DNA from 2 places in the Serratia sp. KH_031 genome. Region 2 is predicted to be linked to the other one. Evidence: predicted binding sites of a transcription regulator. Region 2 holds the regulator's gene; the other holds the start of a gene.
The links. The regulator Fur, encoded in region 2, represses iron uptake genes when iron is present. The targets are predictions, from matches to a motif close to ATAATAATGAGAACNACTATCAA.
Positions count from the first base shown of each region.

Region 1 (9,608 bases), 960 kb from region 2:
TTTGCATTTCCTGCCCAGTGCGCAAGTAATCAATAAACTGCTCGATAATGGCATTACATTCTTCGATATCTTTATTGATCGACTCCGCCAGATAGCCATCTTCTTCGCCCATCATCTCCGTCGCTAAGCGAATACGCGTCAGAGGAGTACGAAGATCGTGACTCACGCCGGCCATCAACAAGGTACGATCGTCAGCCAGTTGCTTCACGCCAGAAGCCATCTGATTAAAGGCTCGCGTGACCGAACGCACTTCTGATGCGCCATACTCACGCAGTGGCGGCGGCACCAATCCCTTGCCCACTTGTATTGCGGCATGCTCCAGCTCCACCAAGGGTCGGTTCTGAATGCGGATAAACAACCACGCCCCGCCAATCGCCAACAGCATGATTGCCAAGGTATAACGGAACAGCGGCGAGAAATCGCCCTGATGAATTTCAGTTAAAGGCACACGCACCCAGATATCTGGGGACAACCAAGTTTTCAGCCAAACAACCGGTGAATTCTTGTTGACCTCCACCCGGACATCGGTCGGTCCACCGAGCTGCTGCGCCATCTGCTGGCTGAGGAATTCGTAGTGTTGCGCCCAGCGCAACCCACTCTCCTCTGCCGCAGCATTGGTATACAGCGAAATGCCCAACTCACGGTAGATTTCACGGCGGAACGCCGGTGGCACTTCAAGCAAAGTGCCATCTTCCAACTGCAACCGATCAGTCATCAGCATACGGACTTCGTAAGCCAACACCTTGTTGAACTGTTGCAAGCTAGGCAAGATGGCGAAATTGAGCACCACCAGATAAGTCGTCACCAAGCTGACAAACAGCAAGGTGACAATCAACAGTAAGGTTCGGGCAAACGAGCTACGCGGTGAAAAGCGCAATCGCCTCATGCCTTAGTGCCGTCCGGAACAAAAACGTAGCCTAAACCCCAAACGGTTTGGATATAGCGTGGATGTGCAGGATCTTCTTCCACCATACGACGCAGGCGGGAGATTTGAACGTCGATGGAGCGTTCCATGGCGCTGTATTCACGGCCACGTGCGAGGTTCATCAGCTTGTCGCGTGAAAGTGGCTCACGTGGATGGCTCACCAGTGCTTTCAGCACCGCAAACTCGCCGCTGGTCAATGGCATCGGCTCATCTTCACGGAACATCTCGCGTGTACCGAGGTTCAGTTTGAATTTACCAAAGGCAATAACCGCTTCTTCTTGTGAAGGGGCGCCCGGCAGTTCATTGGCTTGGCGACGCAACACAGCGCGAATACGTGCTAACAGTTCACGCGGGTTGAAAGGTTTAGGGATGTAATCATCAGCACCGATTTCCAGCCCAACGATACGATCGACTTCTTCACCCTTAGCGGTCACCATGATGATCGGCATTGGGTTGCTCTGGCTACGCAGACGGCGGCAGATGGACAACCCATCTTCACCTGGTAACATCAGATCCAACACCATCAGGTGGAATGATTCGCGTGTCAGCAAACGATCCATTTGCTCAGCATTAGCGACGCTGCGAACTTGGAAACCCTGTTCAGTTAAATAACGCTCTAAAAGCGCACGAAGGCGCATGTCGTCATCGACGACCAGAATCTTATGATTCTCTTGCATTGTATGACTCCCAAAGGCTGTATTGCCTGACTCGAATATTGTTAAGAAATGGCTCTATAACTGACAGCATTTAATGGTATACATTCTAGACGAAATTGTTACAAAGCTTATGCTTTTTCCCATTTATCAACAATATTCGTTAAAAGCCAGATAAAAAGAAGTGACTCTAGGTCAAAAAACAACCACGACGGAACCCGATGAAAACACCTTTAATTACCCGCGAAGGTTACGACAAGCTTAAACAAGAACTGGACACCTTGTGGCGTGAAGAACGGCCTGAAGTGACCAAAAAGGTCACTTGGGCAGCCAGTTTGGGCGATCGCAGCGAAAACGCTGATTATCAATACAATAAAAAGCGGCTACGTGAGATCGACCGCCGCGTGCGCTACCTCACCAAATGTTTGGAACATCTGAAAATTGTCGATTACTCCCCGCAACAAGACGGCAAAGTGTTCTTTGGCGCCTGGGTAGAGATCGAGAATGATGACGGTGATATCAAACGCTTTCGCATCGTCGGCTACGATGAGATTTTTGGCCGCAAAGACTACATCTCGATCGATTCGCCCATGGCGCGTGCACTATTAAAGAAAGAAGTGGGTGATACCGCCACGGTACAAACCCCAGCAGGCGAGGCATTCTGGTACGTTAATCAGATTGATTACCTGAAGGAATGACGTTTTCAGCGTTTTCTGAATCGCCATCTGGCCTGCTTTACTGGCAATTTCCCGTGGCAGACCGTATAACTGTCCCCTATTAATTTACCGCCCCGAACAGATAACAGACTTATGAATGACCCACTGAGCCGCATTATTGCAACCGAATTGCAGGCCCGGCCGGAGCAAGTTGACTCCGCCATCCGTCTGCTGGATGAAGGTAATACCGTGCCGTTTATCGCACGCTATCGTAAGGAAGTCACCGGGGGTCTGGACGATACCCAATTGCGTCAGTTGGAAACCCGTCTGGGTTATCTGCGCGAACTGGAAGACCGTCGTCAGACCATCCTCAAATCGATCGACGAACAAGGTAAACTGACCGAGCAGCTAGCTGGCGCGATCAACACCACACTCAGCAAAACCGAACTCGAAGACCTTTACCTGCCGTACAAACCTAAACGCCGCACTCGTGGACAGATAGCGATTGAAGCCGGCCTGGAACCACTGGCGGAGACGCTGTGGCAAGACTCACAACAGCAACCGGAACAACTGGCAGAACAATTTGTCGATGCCGATAAAGGCGTTGCCGATGTCAAAGCCGCGTTAGATGGCGCGCGTTACATCCTGATGGAACGCTTTGCCGAAGACGCCACCCTGCTAGCTAAAGTCCGTGACTACCTGTGGAAAAACGCCCATTTGGTGTCCAAGGTCGTCGAAGGTAAAGAAGAAGAAGGCGCGAAGTTCCGCGACTATTTCGATCACCACGAACCGATTGCCCAAGTCCCTTCTCACCGCGCACTGGCGATGTTCCGTGGCCGCAACGAAGGTGTACTGCAACTGGCACTAAACGCCGACCCACAGTTCGAAGAAGCACCGCGCGAAAGCCAAGGCGAGGTGATTATTACCAATCACCTCAATCTGCGCCTAAACAATGCACCAGCTGACGCATGGCGCAAAGCGGTGGTGAACTGGACATGGCGTATCAAAGTTCTCCTGCATCTAGAAACCGAATTGATGGGCACGGTACGCGAACGTGCAGAAGATGAAGCCATCAACGTATTCGCCCGCAATATGCACGATCTGCTGATGGCGGCTCCCGCCGGGATGCGCGCCACCATGGGGTTGGACCCAGGCTTACGTACTGGGGTGAAAGTGGCGGTAGTTGATGCCACCGGTAAATTGGTCGCCACCGATACCGTCTATCCACATACCGGGCAGGCAGCCAAAGCAGCAGTTGCCGTTGCCGCTCTGTGCAAAAAATACCACGTGGAACTGGTTGCCATCGGCAACGGTACCGCCTCACGTGAGACCGAACGCTTCTTTGCCGATCTGCAACAGCAGTTCCCCGAAGTTAAAGCGCAGAAAGTGATCGTCAGTGAAGCCGGTGCATCGGTCTACTCGGCCTCTGAACTGGCAGCGTTGGAATTCCCGAATCTGGATGTTTCCCTGCGCGGTGCGGTGTCTATCGCCCGCCGTCTGCAAGATCCGCTGGCAGAGCTGGTGAAGATCGATCCTAAATCCATCGGTGTCGGTCAGTATCAGCACGACGTCAGCCAGAGCCAATTAGCGAAGAAGCTGGATTCCGTGGTGGAAGACTGCGTGAACGCCGTCGGCGTTGATCTGAATACTGCTTCGGTGCCATTATTGACTCGCGTGGCCGGTTTGACTCGCATGATGGCGCAGAACATCGTCACTTGGCGTGATGAGAATGGTCGCTTCGATAACCGTGATCAGTTACTGAAAGTCAGCCGTTTAGGGCCAAAAGCCTTTGAACAATGTGCGGGCTTCCTGCGTATCAACCACGGTAATAACCCACTGGATGCTTCCACCGTTCACCCGGAAGCCTACCCCGTAGTCGAGCGGATTCTGGCGGCGACCGAGCAGGCATTGCAAGATCTGATGGGCAACCCAAGTACCGTACGCAACCTGAAAGCCAGCGATTTCACCGATGACAAATTCGGCGTACCGACGGTAACGGACATCCTGAAAGAGCTGGAAAAACCGGGGCGCGATCCTCGTCCAGAATTCAAGACCGCGACATTTGCCGATGGCGTCGAAACCCTCAACGATCTGCAAATTGGTATGATCTTGGAAGGTTCAGTCACTAACGTCACTAACTTCGGTGCTTTCGTCGATATTGGCGTACATCAAGATGGCCTGGTGCACATCTCTTCACTGGCTGACAAGTTTGTGGAAAATCCGCATACCGTGGTCAAAGCCGGTGACATCGTCAAAGTGAAAGTGATGGAAGTGGATCTGCAACGTAAGCGTATCGCACTGAGTATGCGTTTGGATGAGCAACCGGGCGAAGGCTCCCCACGTCGCGGCGGGAGTAATAACGCGCCAGCGCGCGATAACACCTCACGCCCAGCGGCCAACAAAGCCAAACCACGCAATAATACCCCTGCGGGTAACAGCAACAGTGCGATGGGTGATGCACTGGCCGCGGCATTCGGTAAAAAGAACTAATCTCACTCTGCAGGGCGGATAATTTCGCCCTGCATTTTTTGATATCCATCAATAGAATGTCTTATTTTGTTCCCGCAACAACGGATATATAAATTCCGATTCTTATGCTTTTTAGCAGCCCCCATCAAAACGATTAATTAGCTCGATGCGTAATACAGAATAACGTTGCCGATCATTTCTCGTCGAAACACAAATAGTTACCGCTCGCATTTAACTTTATCTCTCAGCGACAAACTCCCCTGACAGTAATGAAACGGATCAAAATGCAATGCGACATTTCGCAGACACAGAGAAATAGCTACAATTATGCAACTGTTTTAACATGATATTCGCATTTGCAGACCGTCTGGCTTGGTGCTAAAAAGAGTACAAATTTGCGACGAGATGAGCAAATGTGAACCTACTAACGATTGCTTACTAATATCCTTGCTTTCGGTATTGAATACGATAATTATTCTCACTAGTATTATCTCGTGTATTCAGCATCTCACGCCAAGTGATAAACCATTTCGGTATGCCGTCCCCTGACGTTCCCCCAGGAACGCCGAGCATGATTAAAGAAGGTTATATGCCTCTTCTGCCAAAACAGACTTATAAAATCGCCGGTTTCTCCACGGAAATCAGCCCGGCTTATCGCCAGAAATTATTGTCGCTCGGCATGTTGCCAGGTTCGTCATTTGAAGTGATACGTATTGCGCCTTTGGGCGATCCGGTCGAAATCAAAACCCGTCGCGTGAGCTTGGTGCTACGCAAAAAAGATTTGGATCTTATCCTGCTCGACGGCCAATCCTAACGACGCCGCCCAGTTTTTGGCCGCGCTCCCTTTGCCCGGCTTGAGTTCAATTTACAGACATCATGTTGGATTATGAAAAAACTCACCATCGGCTTAATTGGTAATCCGAACTCAGGAAAAACCACGCTATTTAATCAGTTGACCGGCGCCCGTCAGCGGGTCGGCAACTGGGCTGGGGTCACTGTCGAGCGCAAAGAAGGCCATTTTGCTACGCCACAGGCGCAGGTCACACTGGTCGATTTACCCGGCACCTACTCACTCACCACTATTTCTGAGCAAACTTCGCTCGATGAGCAAATCGCCTGCCACTACATCTTAAGTGGTGATGCTGATTTGCTGATCAACGTGGTCGATGCATCGAATCTGGAGCGCAACCTCTATCTAACGCTGCAACTGCTGGAGCTAGGCGTTCCATGCATCGTGGTGTTGAATATGTTGGACATCGCGAAGAGCCAGCATATTGCGATCGACATTGCTGCATTGTCGGACCGTTTGGGTTGCCCGGTAGTACCGATGATTTCGACCAAAGCCGATGGCATTGGCGTGTTGAAGCAGATGATCGACACCCACCAGTTCAACCAACTGAAAACACTGGTCAATTACCCTCCTCTATTACTGCAAGAAGTCGACAAACTCAGCGCAGCCATGCCGCAAAGCCTGCCGGAAGCGCAACGCCGCTGGATCGCGGTGCAAATGCTGGAAGGTGATATCTATAGCCATTCGATGGCAGGAAACGCCGTCGCCTTACTGCCCGAAACTAAGCTGGCACTGCAACAACAGCAGCAGGAAGATCCCGCATTGGTGATCGCCGATGCGCGTTACCAGTCAATTTCAACGCTGTGCGACGCAGTCAGTAACTCACAGCAGGCAATGCCCAACCGCCTGACCGAGATACTGGATAAAGTAATTTTGAACCGCTGGCTGGGCGTACCGATTTTCTTGCTGGTGATGTACGTGATGTTCGTCTTGGCGATCAACATCGGCGGCGCATTGCAACCGATCTTCGATCTTGGCTCGGCCGCTATTTTCATCCAAGGCATTCAATGGCTGGGTTACACCCTGCATTTCCCGGAATGGTTGACGGTATTCTTGGCACAAGGAGTTGGCGGCGGGATCAACACCGTGCTGCCGCTGGTACCACAGATAGGCATGATGTATCTGTTCCTATCATTCCTAGAAGACTCCGGCTACATGGCGCGTGCCGCATTCGTGATGGATCGCCTCATGCAAGCGCTGGGTCTACCGGGTAAATCCTTTGTGCCGTTGATCGTCGGCTTTGGTTGTAACGTGCCCTCCGTGATGGGCGCTCGTACCCTAGACGCCCAGCGTGAACGCCTGATCACCATCATGATGGCACCGTTTATGTCCTGCGGTGCACGCTTGGCAATCTTTGCGGTCTTCGCCGCCGCCTTCTTCGGGCAAGATGGCGCAGGCGTGGTGTTCTCGCTCTATATTCTGGGGATTGTGGTCGCCATTCTCACCGGGTTGGTGCTGAAATACACCATCATGCGTGGCGAAGCCTCACCGTTTGTGATGGAGCTTCCGGTCTACCACGTTCCCCATCTGAAAAGCCTACTGCTGCAAACTTGGCAACGCCTGAAAGGTTTTGTGCTGCGCGCCGGTAAAGTCATCATCATCGTCAGTATTTTTATTGGTGGCCTGAACAGCTTCTCGTTCAGCGGCAAACCGGTCGGCAATATCAACGATTCGGCGCTGGCTTCGGTGTCTAAAGTACTCACCCCGCTGCTGAAACCGATGGGCGTACAGCCGGATAACTGGCAGGCCACCGTTGGCTTGGTGACCGGTGCAATGGCGAAAGAAGTGGTGGTCGGTACGTTGAACACCCTGTATACCGCCGAACACATTACCAACGAACAGTTCGACGCGGCTAACTTCAATCTGTTAGATGAATTGGGTGGCGCAGTGCAGGAAACCTGGCAGGGCTTGAAAGACACCTTCAGCCTGAGCGTGCTGTCTAACCCCATTGAAGCCAGCAAAGGCGACGGTGAAATGGGCTCCAGTTCCATGGGCACCATGAGCACCAAGTTCGGTACGTCGATCTCCGCCTACAGCTACCTGATCTTCGTGTTGTTGTATGTGCCTTGCGTGTCAGTGATGGGAGCCATTGCCCGTGAGTCCAGCCGCGGTTGGATGACGTTCTCCATCCTGTGGGGATTGAATTTGGCCTACTCGCTGGCGACCCTGTTTTATCAGGTGGCGACCTTCCAGCAGCATCCGCAATACAGTTTGGTCGCCATTCTTGCGGTATTAATCGTCAACGCGTTGATCTTGTTTGGTCTGCGCAAAGCCCGCAGCCGCGTAACGGTACGTCTGAGTAATGCGACACCCGCCAGTTGCTGCAAGGGCCCGCAGGGTGATTGTCACTGATGGCTAGCCTGCTACAAATCCGCGATGCTGTGGCGCTGCACGGTAACGTGCAAGCGCAGCAACTCAGCCGGCAGTTAGCAACCCCGCTGTCGCTGGTCGAGGCCATGCTGGAGCGCTTAACCGCAATGGGTAAAGTCGAGCGTATCGAACAGGATAATAGCGATTGCTTGAGTGGCAGTTGTAAGAGTTGCCCGGAAGGTCAAGGGTGCAGCAGTACCGTGGTTTACCGCTTGAAAAATACTGACTGAGAATTGATAAAGAGGGCGCAGCTTCAATGAACACTGCGCCCTCACTTAATCGAGGTTACTTCTTGTCTTTGTAAATTTCAGCCATCGCGCTGAATTTACCGTGTTCACGACCCGCGATAATCACGTAGTACTGAGCACCCTTCTCATCCGCCTTTTTAGCCAATGCATCTTTGACATCCATCGGCGCTTCTTCACCGGTTACCGTTACGGTACCTAGGCTTTCATATTTGGTCGGGTCCTTTGCCACATCTTCTTTAGTCAACAGCGTCGCAGCCATTGCACCAAAAGACATAGAACCGACCACCAGAGCTGCAACAACCATCTTCAATGATTTCATAAAACGTCCCTCTAATATGGAATTTATAATTAACTATCCGCCATTAACCGTATTCGGCAGATACTCTATTTATTCTCCGATACCGTTTACATTTCGCGCTCTTTTGTGCGGTTAGCACGTCTCGCCACATCAACGTGCCACAATAAATTCGTGCACCGTACTGGCGAATTCATCGGGGTGGGAAACAAACGGCGCATGGGCAGCTTTCGGCATCACCACCGCAGGTGATTGCGGCCACGCTTCATCCAATAACGGTGCCACTTTGCGCGGAACCAGCCCGTCGAGATAACCATAAATCCGCAAATGTGGCAGCGTGAGAGCCGCCATCGGCTGGCGTAAATCGGCGGTACGCAGAATTTCCAATCCGCCATTCAAAACTTCAGCACTTGGCATCGGTTGGTTCAACACCACCGATTTCAATAAGCGTGCATCCTGACGAGCACTTTCAGTCCCCAGCGTCTGCAACGCCAAAAAACGCTCCACGGTACGCTGGAAATCAACACTCAATTGGTGTTGGAAACCTGCCAACACATCAGGGCGAATACCCGGCCATGCATCCTGCTCAGCAAAACACGGGGAGGTCGCCACGCTAATCAAGCCATTCACCCGCTGTGGGTGAGTCAATGCAATCTGACTGGCTATCAATCCACCAAGCGACCAACCTAACCACCAAGCTTGCTCCGGCGCAACAGCCAATACCGTTTCCGCCATCTGCTCCAGCGACATAGCACCAAAACCCTGACTGCGGCCATAGCCCGGCAGATCGACCAGATGCAGGCGAAAATGCGGCGACAATCGCGTTAACATGCAACCCCACACCTCGGCATTCAGCCCCCATCCATGCAACAGCACAAGATCGCGATCGCCTTCACCTATTGTTTGCCAATACAACGCAGTCATCAGTTATTGTCCTTGTTTCAGTCCGTCACGGAGGACGACTATGCTATCAATCCGCAGCCGCTGTTGGCTATGCCAACAACCATTACAGCTCGCCACTCAGGGTATATGCAGCTACTGCCTACGCCATCTGCCCCAAAAACCGCTCTGCTGCCCTTGTTGCGGCTTACCTTCTGGCGATCCATTGCATCCTTGTGGACGCTGTTTACAGCATCCACGCC
Region 1 covers NZ_CM174496.1:4,479,545-4,489,152, forward strand. Annotated here, with positions in the region: gene envZ (two-component system sensor histidine kinase EnvZ) at 1-886, opposite strand, end outside; gene ompR (osmolarity response regulator transcription factor OmpR) at 883-1,602, opposite strand; gene greB (transcription elongation factor GreB) at 1,800-2,276, shown strand; gene AC3ISQ_RS20340 (Tex family protein) at 2,388-4,724, shown strand; gene feoA (ferrous iron transporter A) at 5,293-5,517, shown strand; gene feoB (Fe(2+) transporter permease subunit FeoB) at 5,590-7,905, shown strand; gene AC3ISQ_RS20355 (FeoC-like transcriptional regulator) at 7,905-8,153, shown strand; gene AC3ISQ_RS20360 (YdgH/BhsA/McbA-like domain containing protein) at 8,209-8,490, opposite strand; gene bioH (pimeloyl-ACP methyl ester esterase BioH) at 8,620-9,390, opposite strand; gene gntX (DNA utilization protein GntX) at 9,431-9,608, shown strand, end outside.
Region 1: a site for Fur is predicted at 5,169-5,191, ahead of feoA (ferrous iron transporter A). Genes of this name have one in related genera too.

Region 2 (9,608 bases):
GCGAGTAATAACTGATTAGGGATGAGGTTGAAGATGAACAAATTTAAGTTAAGCGCGCTTGCCGCGATTACGGCTTCAGTAGGATTGTTCGGTAGTGTGAACGCGATGGCAGGACAAGAAGTTGTCGATCAACTGAGCCAGTTGAAAGTGAACTACAAGATGCTGGACAACCGTGCCGCTGAGAATGGAACCGATTGTGCCAAATTGGGCGCAGACTGGGCATCTTGTAACAAAGTGATGATCACACTGACCAACGAAGGCCAGGAGATCAAAGATAACGATTGGGCGATCTATTTCCACAGTATTCGCCAAATCCTGAAAGTCGATAACGATCAGTTCAAAATCACACATTTGACCGGTGACCTGCACAAACTGGAACCGACCGACAAGTTCACTGGTTTCCCGGCTAACGGCGCGGTTGAAGTACCGATTATCGGTGAATATTGGCAGTTGTTCAGCACCGACTTCTTGCCGCGTTGGTACGTGACCTCTGGCGATGCCAAACCAAAAATCCTATCAAATACTGATACCGATGATGTATTCCAATTCCTGACGCCATTCACTGGCGATCAGTGGAAGCGCACCAAGGATGATAAAAACATCCTGATGACGCCAGAAACTCGCTTCACCAAAAATGAGGCATTGAAAACGCTGCCTGCGGCTTCCCTGCGTGGCCAGATCATTCCAACACCAATGGAAGTGAAGGTTAATCCACAGCAAGATGCCGATTTGAGCAAAGGTGTGGCGTTGGATCTCAGCGCGTTAGTTAAACCGGCTGCCGATGCGATTAGCCAGCGCTTCGAACTGCTCGGCGTGTCTAACAATGCTGCGGGTTACCCGATCAAAACCGAAATTGAACCGAAATCCTTCAAAGGGGATCTGGCGGTACCGGGCGCTTATGAACTGAAAATCGGCAAGAAAGAAGCGGTAGTGACGGGCTTCGATCAGGCTGGCGTGTTCTACGGATTGCAATCCATCTTGTCACTGGTGCCGTCTGATGGTGGGCAGAAAATTGCCGTGCTGACAGCCAACGATGCGCCGCGCTTCCAATACCGTGGTGTCTTCATGGATGTAGGGCGTAACTTCCACTCTAAGGCTGCGGTGTTACGCCTGCTGGATCAGATGGCGGCTTATAAGCTGAACACCTTCCATTTCCACTTGAGTGATGATGAAGGCTGGCGTATTGAAATCCCAGGTTTGCCAGAGCTGACCGAAGTGGGTAGTAAGCGTTGTCACGATCTGAGTGAAACCACGTGTTTGCTGCCGCAATTGGGTTCAGGCCCGAACAGCGACAACAACGGTTCCGGTTTCTTCAGCCGTGACGACTACATCGAAATCGTGAAATATGCGCAAGCGCGTCAGATTGATGTGATCCCTGAAATCGACGTACCGGCTCACGCTCGTGCTGCCGTGGTGTCGATGGAAGCGCGTTATCAGAAACTGCATGCTGCAGGTAATGAAGAAGGTGCGAACGAATTCCGCTTGTTAGATCCGACCGATGATTCCAACACCACATCCGTTCAGTTCTATGAGCGTAAGAGCTACCTGAACCCATGCTTGGATTCTTCTAAGCGCTTTGTCGACAAAGTGATTGGCGAAATTGCCCAGATGCACAAAGAAGCGGGTCAACCGCTGACCACTTGGCATTTCGGTGGTGACGAAGCGAAAAATATTCGCTTTGGTGCGGGTTATACCGACGTGAAGAACCCTGAACCGGGCAAAGGTATCATCGATCAGAGCAAAGAAGATAAGCCTTGGGCCATGTCTCAGGTTTGCCAGAAGATGATCAGCGACGGCAAAATTCAAGATATGGAGCACCTACCAAGCTACTTCGCTGTTGAAGTTAGCAAGTTGGTAAATGCTCACGGCATTGAAAAAATGCAGGCTTGGCAAGATGGTCTGAAAGACGCCAAAGATGCTAAAGCCTTCGCGACTAAGCGTGTCGGCGTGAACTTCTGGGATACCTTGTATTGGGGCGGTTTCGACTCAGCCAACGATTGGGCGAACAAAGGTTACGAAGTCACGATTTCTAACCCGGATTACGTCTACCTCGATTTCCCTTATGAAGTGAACCCGAACGAGAGCGGTTACTACTGGGGCACTCGCTTCAGCGACGAGCAGAAGATCTTTAGCTTCGCGCCAGACAACCTGCCGCAGAACGCCGAAACCTCGGTTGACCGTGACGGCAACCACTTTACCGCTAAGAGCGATAAACCGTGGCCGGGTACATTCGGTCTGTCTGCCCAACTGTGGAGCGAGGTCGTTCGTACCGACAAACAGGCAGAATACATGTACTTCCCTCGTGTTCTGTCGGTGGCAGAGCGTGCATGGCACCGTGCAAGCTGGGAGCAGGATTACAAGGCGGGTCGTGAGTACAAAGGTGGCGAAACGCACTTTGTTGATACCAAAACGTTGGACAGAGATTGGCTGCACTTTGCCAACCTGATGGGACAGCGTGAACTGGCCAAACTGGATAAAGGTGGCGTTAGTTACCGTCTGCCAGTCCCTGGAGCACGTGTTGTGGGCGGTAAACTGGAAGCCAACATTTCATTGCCGGGTCTGGGTATTGAGTACTCAACCGACGGTGGTAAGCAATGGCAACGTTACGATGCCAACGCTAAACCAGCCGTGGCAGGCGATGTACAAATCCGTGCTGTTAGCCCGGATGGCAAGCGTTATAGCCGTGCAGAACCCGTGAAAGTGTAATGACTGAATGCCCACTTGCGTGTCGGCGGGTGGGCAAACAGTAAAGTGAGTGTGAGAGGGTAGTGAGTTAGCTGTAAAGCAGTACCGCGTAGAGAGTGCCGCTGCAATTGTAGTATTTCATGACATGATCTTTCCCCCGGTGCTGCCGGGGATTTTTTTGTCTGTAAATCATAGGTATAAAAAAACCGCCTGTTATCGGCGGTTTCTGCATTCTGGCTTACCCAGAATTATCTTTTATTGTGCAGCGAGTCATCTTCAAGGCAGTCACCTGCTTCACAGTGACCGTACAAATACAGGCTATGATTGGTGAGTTTGATGCCGTGTTGTTTAGCGATATCACGCTGACGGACTTCGATAGATTCGTCGCTGAACTCGATCACTTTGCCGCAGTCTAGGCAAATTAGATGGTCATGGTGATGTTGTTGTGTCAGTTCGAACACGGATTTACCGCCTTCGAAATTATGACGAGTCACGATCCCTGCATCATCGAACTGGTTCAACACACGGTAAACCGTTGCCAAGCCAATTTCTTCACCCATATCTATCAGTTTTTTGTACAGATCTTCCGCACTGACGTGATGGCATTCCGGATCCTGTAGCACTTCCAGGATTTTGAGTCGCGGAAGCGTGACTTTTAAGCCGGCCTTCTTCAGTGCAGTATTGTTGTCAGTCATGCGGATTCTGTCCTGTTACTATGCTAAACAAAGTGAAGGCTAAACAAGTTAGGGCGTTGTCGCCTGTAACATCGGTCGGCACAAGAGTTAATTGCGTCTCATTATAGAACCGGTAGCTATAAATAGAAACCGCCGATTGTTAACAAAGAGTCATTAGCATTTTTTGCATGGTGTGCAGCCAATGCGTTGATGAGCGGGATAAACCGTTGACGCAGTCTACCGTAATGACGTGAGAAGTTACAAATTTGTAGCTTCTATTACTTTAATATCTGCTGCCTATGAAAGCCCTGCATTTCACAGGGCTATGGCGTGATTAACCAATAATGTCAGCGAGGCTCAGCTCTTCAGAAATCTGCTTAACCCAAGCATTCACACGCTCATTGGTCAATTCTGGTTGACGGTCTTCGTCGATCGCCAAACCGAGGAAGTGATTATCATCAGCTAAACCTTTTGAGGCTTCAAAATGGTAGCCTGTGGTTGGCCAGTAACCGACGATCGCGGCACCGCGTGGTTCGATGATGTCACGAATAGTGCCCATCGCATCACAGAAGTATTCAGCGTAGTCTTCTTGGTCACCACAGCCGAACAGTGCAACCAGTTTGCCTTCGAAATCAATTTCTTCCAACGTTGGGAAGAAGTCGTCCCAATCACACTGAGCTTCACCGTAATACCAAGTTGGAATACCGAGCAGCAGGATGTCGAACTTTTCCAGGTCTTCTTTGCTGCTTTTGGCAATGTCGTGAACTTCAGCCACATCTTTGCCCAATTGTTTTTGGATAGTCTTAGCAATGTTTTCGGTATTGCCAGTGTCGCTGCCAAAGAAAATGCCTACGATTGCCATATAGCGTATAACCCTTTAGATTCAATAAATTGTGCCGCGATAAGAGCCTGTAGCCAATGTGCGTCTCTTACCGGTAAATGCGTATCATGCCAGAAATTGGCCCTTGGGTTTTATCACGTTAATGCGATACCAAGGAAAATGGTGTTGATCTGGTGTTGTCCGTAACACCATGCCAAACAAGATTAATGTCCCAGCGGTTCGTCCGCCAGTTGCGCCAGTAACATCTGTTCGATTAACTCGCTGCGGCTGATATTGCGCTGATCCGCCAGTTTGTTTAGGGCGTCCACCGCTTCTGCGTTGATTTTCAGCTCTACACGACGTAAACCGCGCACTTTATCGCGTCGTAGCTGATTACGCTTATTGATTCTAAGCTGCTCATCGCGCGATAACGGGTTGGTTTTCGGGCGCCCCGGACGGCGTTCATCTGCGAACAGATCCAGCGTCGTGCGATCCGTGTTTTCTTTTGCCATAGGTAGCGGTACTGCAAGGGAGTTGAGTCCAGGAATACCGGACGATTAACACAATTCGGGTCAATAAACCCTAACCCAAATTTGCTTCCCAATCTGAACCAGAATGGGGGCAAAAATTATAGCGCGCCATCTTACCTTGCAGGTGCTTAAACAACAATGTTTACGCGCTAAGCTATTATCTTTAGCGCGTTTTTTCATCAGCCGGCTTTGACTCTTCACCAAGAAAGCGATTAATAGCGCGTAATACCGCGTCAGGTTTTTCGGCGTGAACCCAATGTCCAGTCCCCGCGACAACATGAGCTCGAGCCTGTGGAAACTGGCGCGCGATATCGTCACGATATTTATCCTGTACATAAGGCGATAACCCACCGCGAATAAATAGGATCGGATGCGGCCAAGCGGGCACGCCCGGCCAGCCGATGATGTTTTCATATTGTTCGATCAGCACGGGTAAATTGAAACGCCACTCGCCATTGTGGAAAGATTTCAACAGGAACTGGATCACACCTTCTTCGTCCAGATACTCACGCATCAACTGTGCTGCGGCTTGGCGTTGAGTGATCCCTTGCGCCAAGACGGCTTGCAATGCGGTAAAGATTTTGTCGTGGCGACGTGTGTTATACGCTACTGGCGCAATATCGATGGCGACCAGTTTCTCAATCCGTTCCGGTGCAATGGCAGTCAGTGCCATTGCCGCCTTGCCTCCCATCGAATGACCGATAACAATGGCTTTCTCAATCGCCAAATCATCGAGCAACCGGAGTAAATCCTGCGCCATTGCGGGGTAAGTCATCACCGGATCGCGTGGCGATAAACCGTGGTTACGCAGATCGACCTTGATTACCGCGTGATGCTGGTTAAGGGAGCGAGCCAGCACGCCAAGGTTATCCAAATTACCAAACAGGCCGTGGATCAAAACGATAGGTAGGTTCTCGGTTTCTGCTGGCAGTAATTGATAATGTAATTTCATCGTGAACTTCATGACGTAGAGACATTTAGTTAGGGTATCATGATCGCATTAGATCGATCTGCCCAATGATTACCGTAGATTTTTCATGGTAAGGTGCTGATCAAATGACGCCGCTTATAGGTATTAGTCTGCTTTTACCTTTTGGGAAAACGATGTAGTGTTCGCCCTTACGCTTTAACCTTATAATCCCATGACTTGAGCGCCAGAGTTGGTCTCAGGTTTTAAGTAGAAAAAACGTACTGGATCAAGATGAAAACTATCGAAGTTGACGAAGAGCTTTACCGTTATATTGCCAGCCACACGCAACATATTGGAGAAAGCGCGTCTGATATTTTACGGCGTATGTTGAAATTTACCGCAGGGCAGCCAGTGCGAGCGATTTCCGCAGTGGGTGTTCAAGCGACTGAGCAGGAAAAGGCGATTGCAACTCAGCGTCCACGCGATCGTGTACGTGCAGTTCGTGAACTGCTGCTGTCGGACGAATACGCCGAGCAGAACAAAGTCGTCAATCGTTTTATGCTAGTGCTTTCAACGTTATATACCCTTGACGCTGCAAGTTTTGCCGCTGCAACTGACGCGCTGCATGGCCGTACCCGCACCTATTTCGCTGGCGATCAGCAGACTTTGCTAGCAAGTGGGGCGCACACCAAACCAAAACATGTTCCAGGTACCCCTTACTGGGTGATTACCAATACCAACACTGGCCGCAAACGCACCATGATCGAAAACATCATGCAAGCGATGCAGTTCCCTGCGGAGCTGATCGAGAAAGTTTGCGGAACACTCTAATTTAGCGAACACCCCGTCACTGCGGTCGTGGGCGATACCGTACTCGGCCGCCAGACAGGGACTAGGGAGAGATGTCGATGGCGAATAACCCACGTGCCGGGCAGCCAGCCCAGCAAAGCGATTTGATTAACGTTGCCCAATTAACGTCGCAGTATTATGTACTGCAACCAGAGGTGGGTAACGCGGCTCATGCGGTGAAGTTTGGTACCTCGGGTCACCGTGGCAGCGCGTTGCGCCAAAGCTTTAACGAAGCGCACATTCTGGCGATTGCTCAGGCGATTGCTGAAGTTCGTCAGCAGCAGGGGACAACCGGACCTTGCTATGTGGGTAAAGATACTCATGCACTGTCCGAACCGGCTTTTATTTCTGTGCTGGAAGTGTTGACCGCTAACGGTGTGGATGTCGTGGTACAGGAAAACAACGGTTTCACGCCGACGCCAGCGGTTTCCCATGCCATTTTGACCTATAACCGCAAAGGCGGCGCGCAGGCAGACGGCATCGTGATTACTCCTTCGCACAACCCACCAGAAGACGGTGGTATCAAATACAACCCGCCTAACGGTGGCCCGGCTGATACTAACCTGACTTCGGTTATCGAAAAACGCGCTAACGAACTGCTGACTCTGCAACTGAAAGGTGTCCAGCGCCAGTCGCTGGGGCAAGCTTGGAACAGCGGTCATTTGCACGCGCAGGATCTGGTTCAGCCTTACGTTGAAGGTTTAGCGGATATCGTTGATATGCCAGCCATTCAAGGTGCTGGTTTGAAATTGGGGGTTGACCCTCTCGGCGGTTCCGGTATTGCCTATTGGCAGCGTATTGCCGAGCATTACAAACTGGATCTGACGCTAGTTAACGATTCTATCGATCAGACTTTCCGTTTCATGCATCTGGATCACGACGGCATCATCCGTATGGATTGCTCGTCTGAATCAGCGATGGCAGGTTTGTTGGCGCTGCGTGATAAGTTCGATCTGGCATTTGCCAACGATCCTGACTATGACCGTCACGGTATTGTCACACCGAAAGGCTTGATGAATCCGAACCACTATTTGGCCGTCGCTATCAACTATCTGTTCCAACATCGTCCACAATGGGGCGCTGATGTGGCAGTGGGTAAAACGTTGGTATCCAGTGCGATGATCGACCGTGTTGTCGCGGATCTGGGGCGCAAGCTGGTAGAAGTGCCAGTCGGCTTCAAATGGTTCGTTGACGGCTTGTTCGACGGCAGTTTCGGCTTTGGTGGCGAAGAGAGCGCTGGGGCCTCGTTCTTGCGTTTCGACGGCACGCCTTGGTCGACTGATAAAGATGGCATTATCATGTGCTTGTTGGCGGCTGAAATCACCGCGGTAACCGGTGAGAACCCGCAGCATCACTATGACAGTCTGGCCAAGCGTTTTGGCGCACCAAGTTACAACCGTCTCCAAGCGCCAGCGACCCACGCGCAAAAAGCGGCGCTGTCTAAGCTGTCGCCAGAAATGGTTAAGGCTAGCACCTTGGCAGGCGATCCGATCACTGCACGTCTGACGGCGGCTCCGGGGAACGGCGCTTCTATCGGCGGGCTGAAAGTGATGACCGATAACGGCTGGTTCGCGGCACGTCCGTCAGGGACGGAAGAAGCTTACAAAATCTATTGTGAGAGCTTCTTGGGCGCTGAACATCGCCAAAAAATTGAGCATGAAGCGGTCGAAATTGTCAGTGAAGTTCTGGCATCCGCTAAATAATCCTTCTTTTAGATAAGCTAAAGGCGCTGTTTTTACAGCGCTTTTTTTATGCCTGCAATTTAGATATATCTATTTTACTTTTTACTCTTGATCATTTAGATATATCGATCTAAATTAGATATATCGAAATTACTTCGATATATCTAAAACAACATAGCAAGAGGTTAACAAGATGATATTTCATCGATTAGGTTTAGAACGTTCCCGTGGTCATCATTGCGATCATGAAGAACATCATCACCATCATCGTCACCGTGGCGGACGTCATCGTTTTGGTGGTCATGGTGAAGAGCATGAACATGGTGGGCGCGGTGGTCGTGGTCGTCATCGTTTATTTGAACATGGCGATTTGCGTCTGGTATTACTGGCTCTGGTGGATCGTCAACCCAGCCACGGTTATGAATTAATCAAGGCGATTGGTGAGGCTTCTTCCGGTCTGTATGTGCCAAGCCCAGGGGTGATTTACCCAACGCTGACGTTGCTGGAAGAGCAGGATTTTCTCGAGCCAGTGACAACCGGTAATGGACGTAAAAGTTACCAAATTACCGAAGCCGGTAAGGGCGAATTGCAACAACATCGCGCTACCATTGAGGCAATTTTTGCTCGCTTGGCAGGCGGCAGTCGTCGGCATGAAGGTAATCTGGCAGAAGGTATTGCAGAAACCATGCATCGTTTGAAGCATGTTTTGCGTGGCAATATGATTCGCGCCGATTTATCACCGGAGCAGGTCGAGCGGATTAATCAGGCATTGCTTACCGCGGTAGAAGTCATTGAAGCGGAAGTCGCCGCGGCAACATCTCGCCAAAACTAAGGCATAAAGCGGTAACCAACGCCGGTTTCAGTCAACAGATGTTTTGGCCGTGCCGGATCGACTTCCAACTTTTGGCGCAAATGTCCCATATAAATACGTAAGTAATGGCTGTGTTCGACGTAGTTGGGCCCCCAAACATGGCTCAACAGCTGGCGTTGAGTGATCACTTTACCGGAATTCGCCAGCAGTTCAGCCAATAGACGAAACTCGATGGGGGTGAGATGAAGATCCTCATCGTTACGCAGTACCCGCCGATTGACCAGATCGACGGTAATTTCCGAGAATGTGACGACCGGACTTTCCTGCGAATTGTTGGAGTGACGGCGTAGCGCCACCCGAACTCGTGCCAACAGTTCACCAATACCGAACGGTTTACTGAGATAATCATCGGCACCGGCATCCAGTGCGGCGATTTTGTCTTCCTCAGCATGGCGTGCTGACAGCACAATCACCGGAATGGCGCTCCATTGACGCAGATCGCGGATGTAGTCCAGCCCATCGCCATCCGGCAACCCCAGATCGAGAATAATCAGATCCGGCTTGCGCGTACCCGCTTCGATCAGCCCACGTTGCAGCGTTTCACTTTCGAATACGCGCAACCCTTCGCTTTCCAATGCGGTACGAAC
Region 2 covers NZ_CM174496.1:3,519,967-3,529,574, reverse strand. Annotated here, with positions in the region: gene chiQ (ChiQ/YbfN family lipoprotein) at 1-15, shown strand, start outside; gene AC3ISQ_RS15800 (beta-N-acetylhexosaminidase) at 34-2,706, shown strand; gene fur (ferric iron uptake transcriptional regulator) at 2,934-3,380, opposite strand; gene fldA (flavodoxin FldA) at 3,694-4,221, opposite strand; gene ybfE (LexA regulated protein) at 4,404-4,691, opposite strand; gene ybfF (esterase) at 4,873-5,673, opposite strand; gene seqA (replication initiation negative regulator SeqA) at 5,911-6,450, shown strand; gene pgm (phosphoglucomutase (alpha-D-glucose-1,6-bisphosphate-dependent)) at 6,528-8,171, shown strand; gene AC3ISQ_RS15765 (PadR family transcriptional regulator) at 8,347-8,982, shown strand; gene kdpE (two-component system response regulator KdpE) at 8,979-9,608, opposite strand, start outside.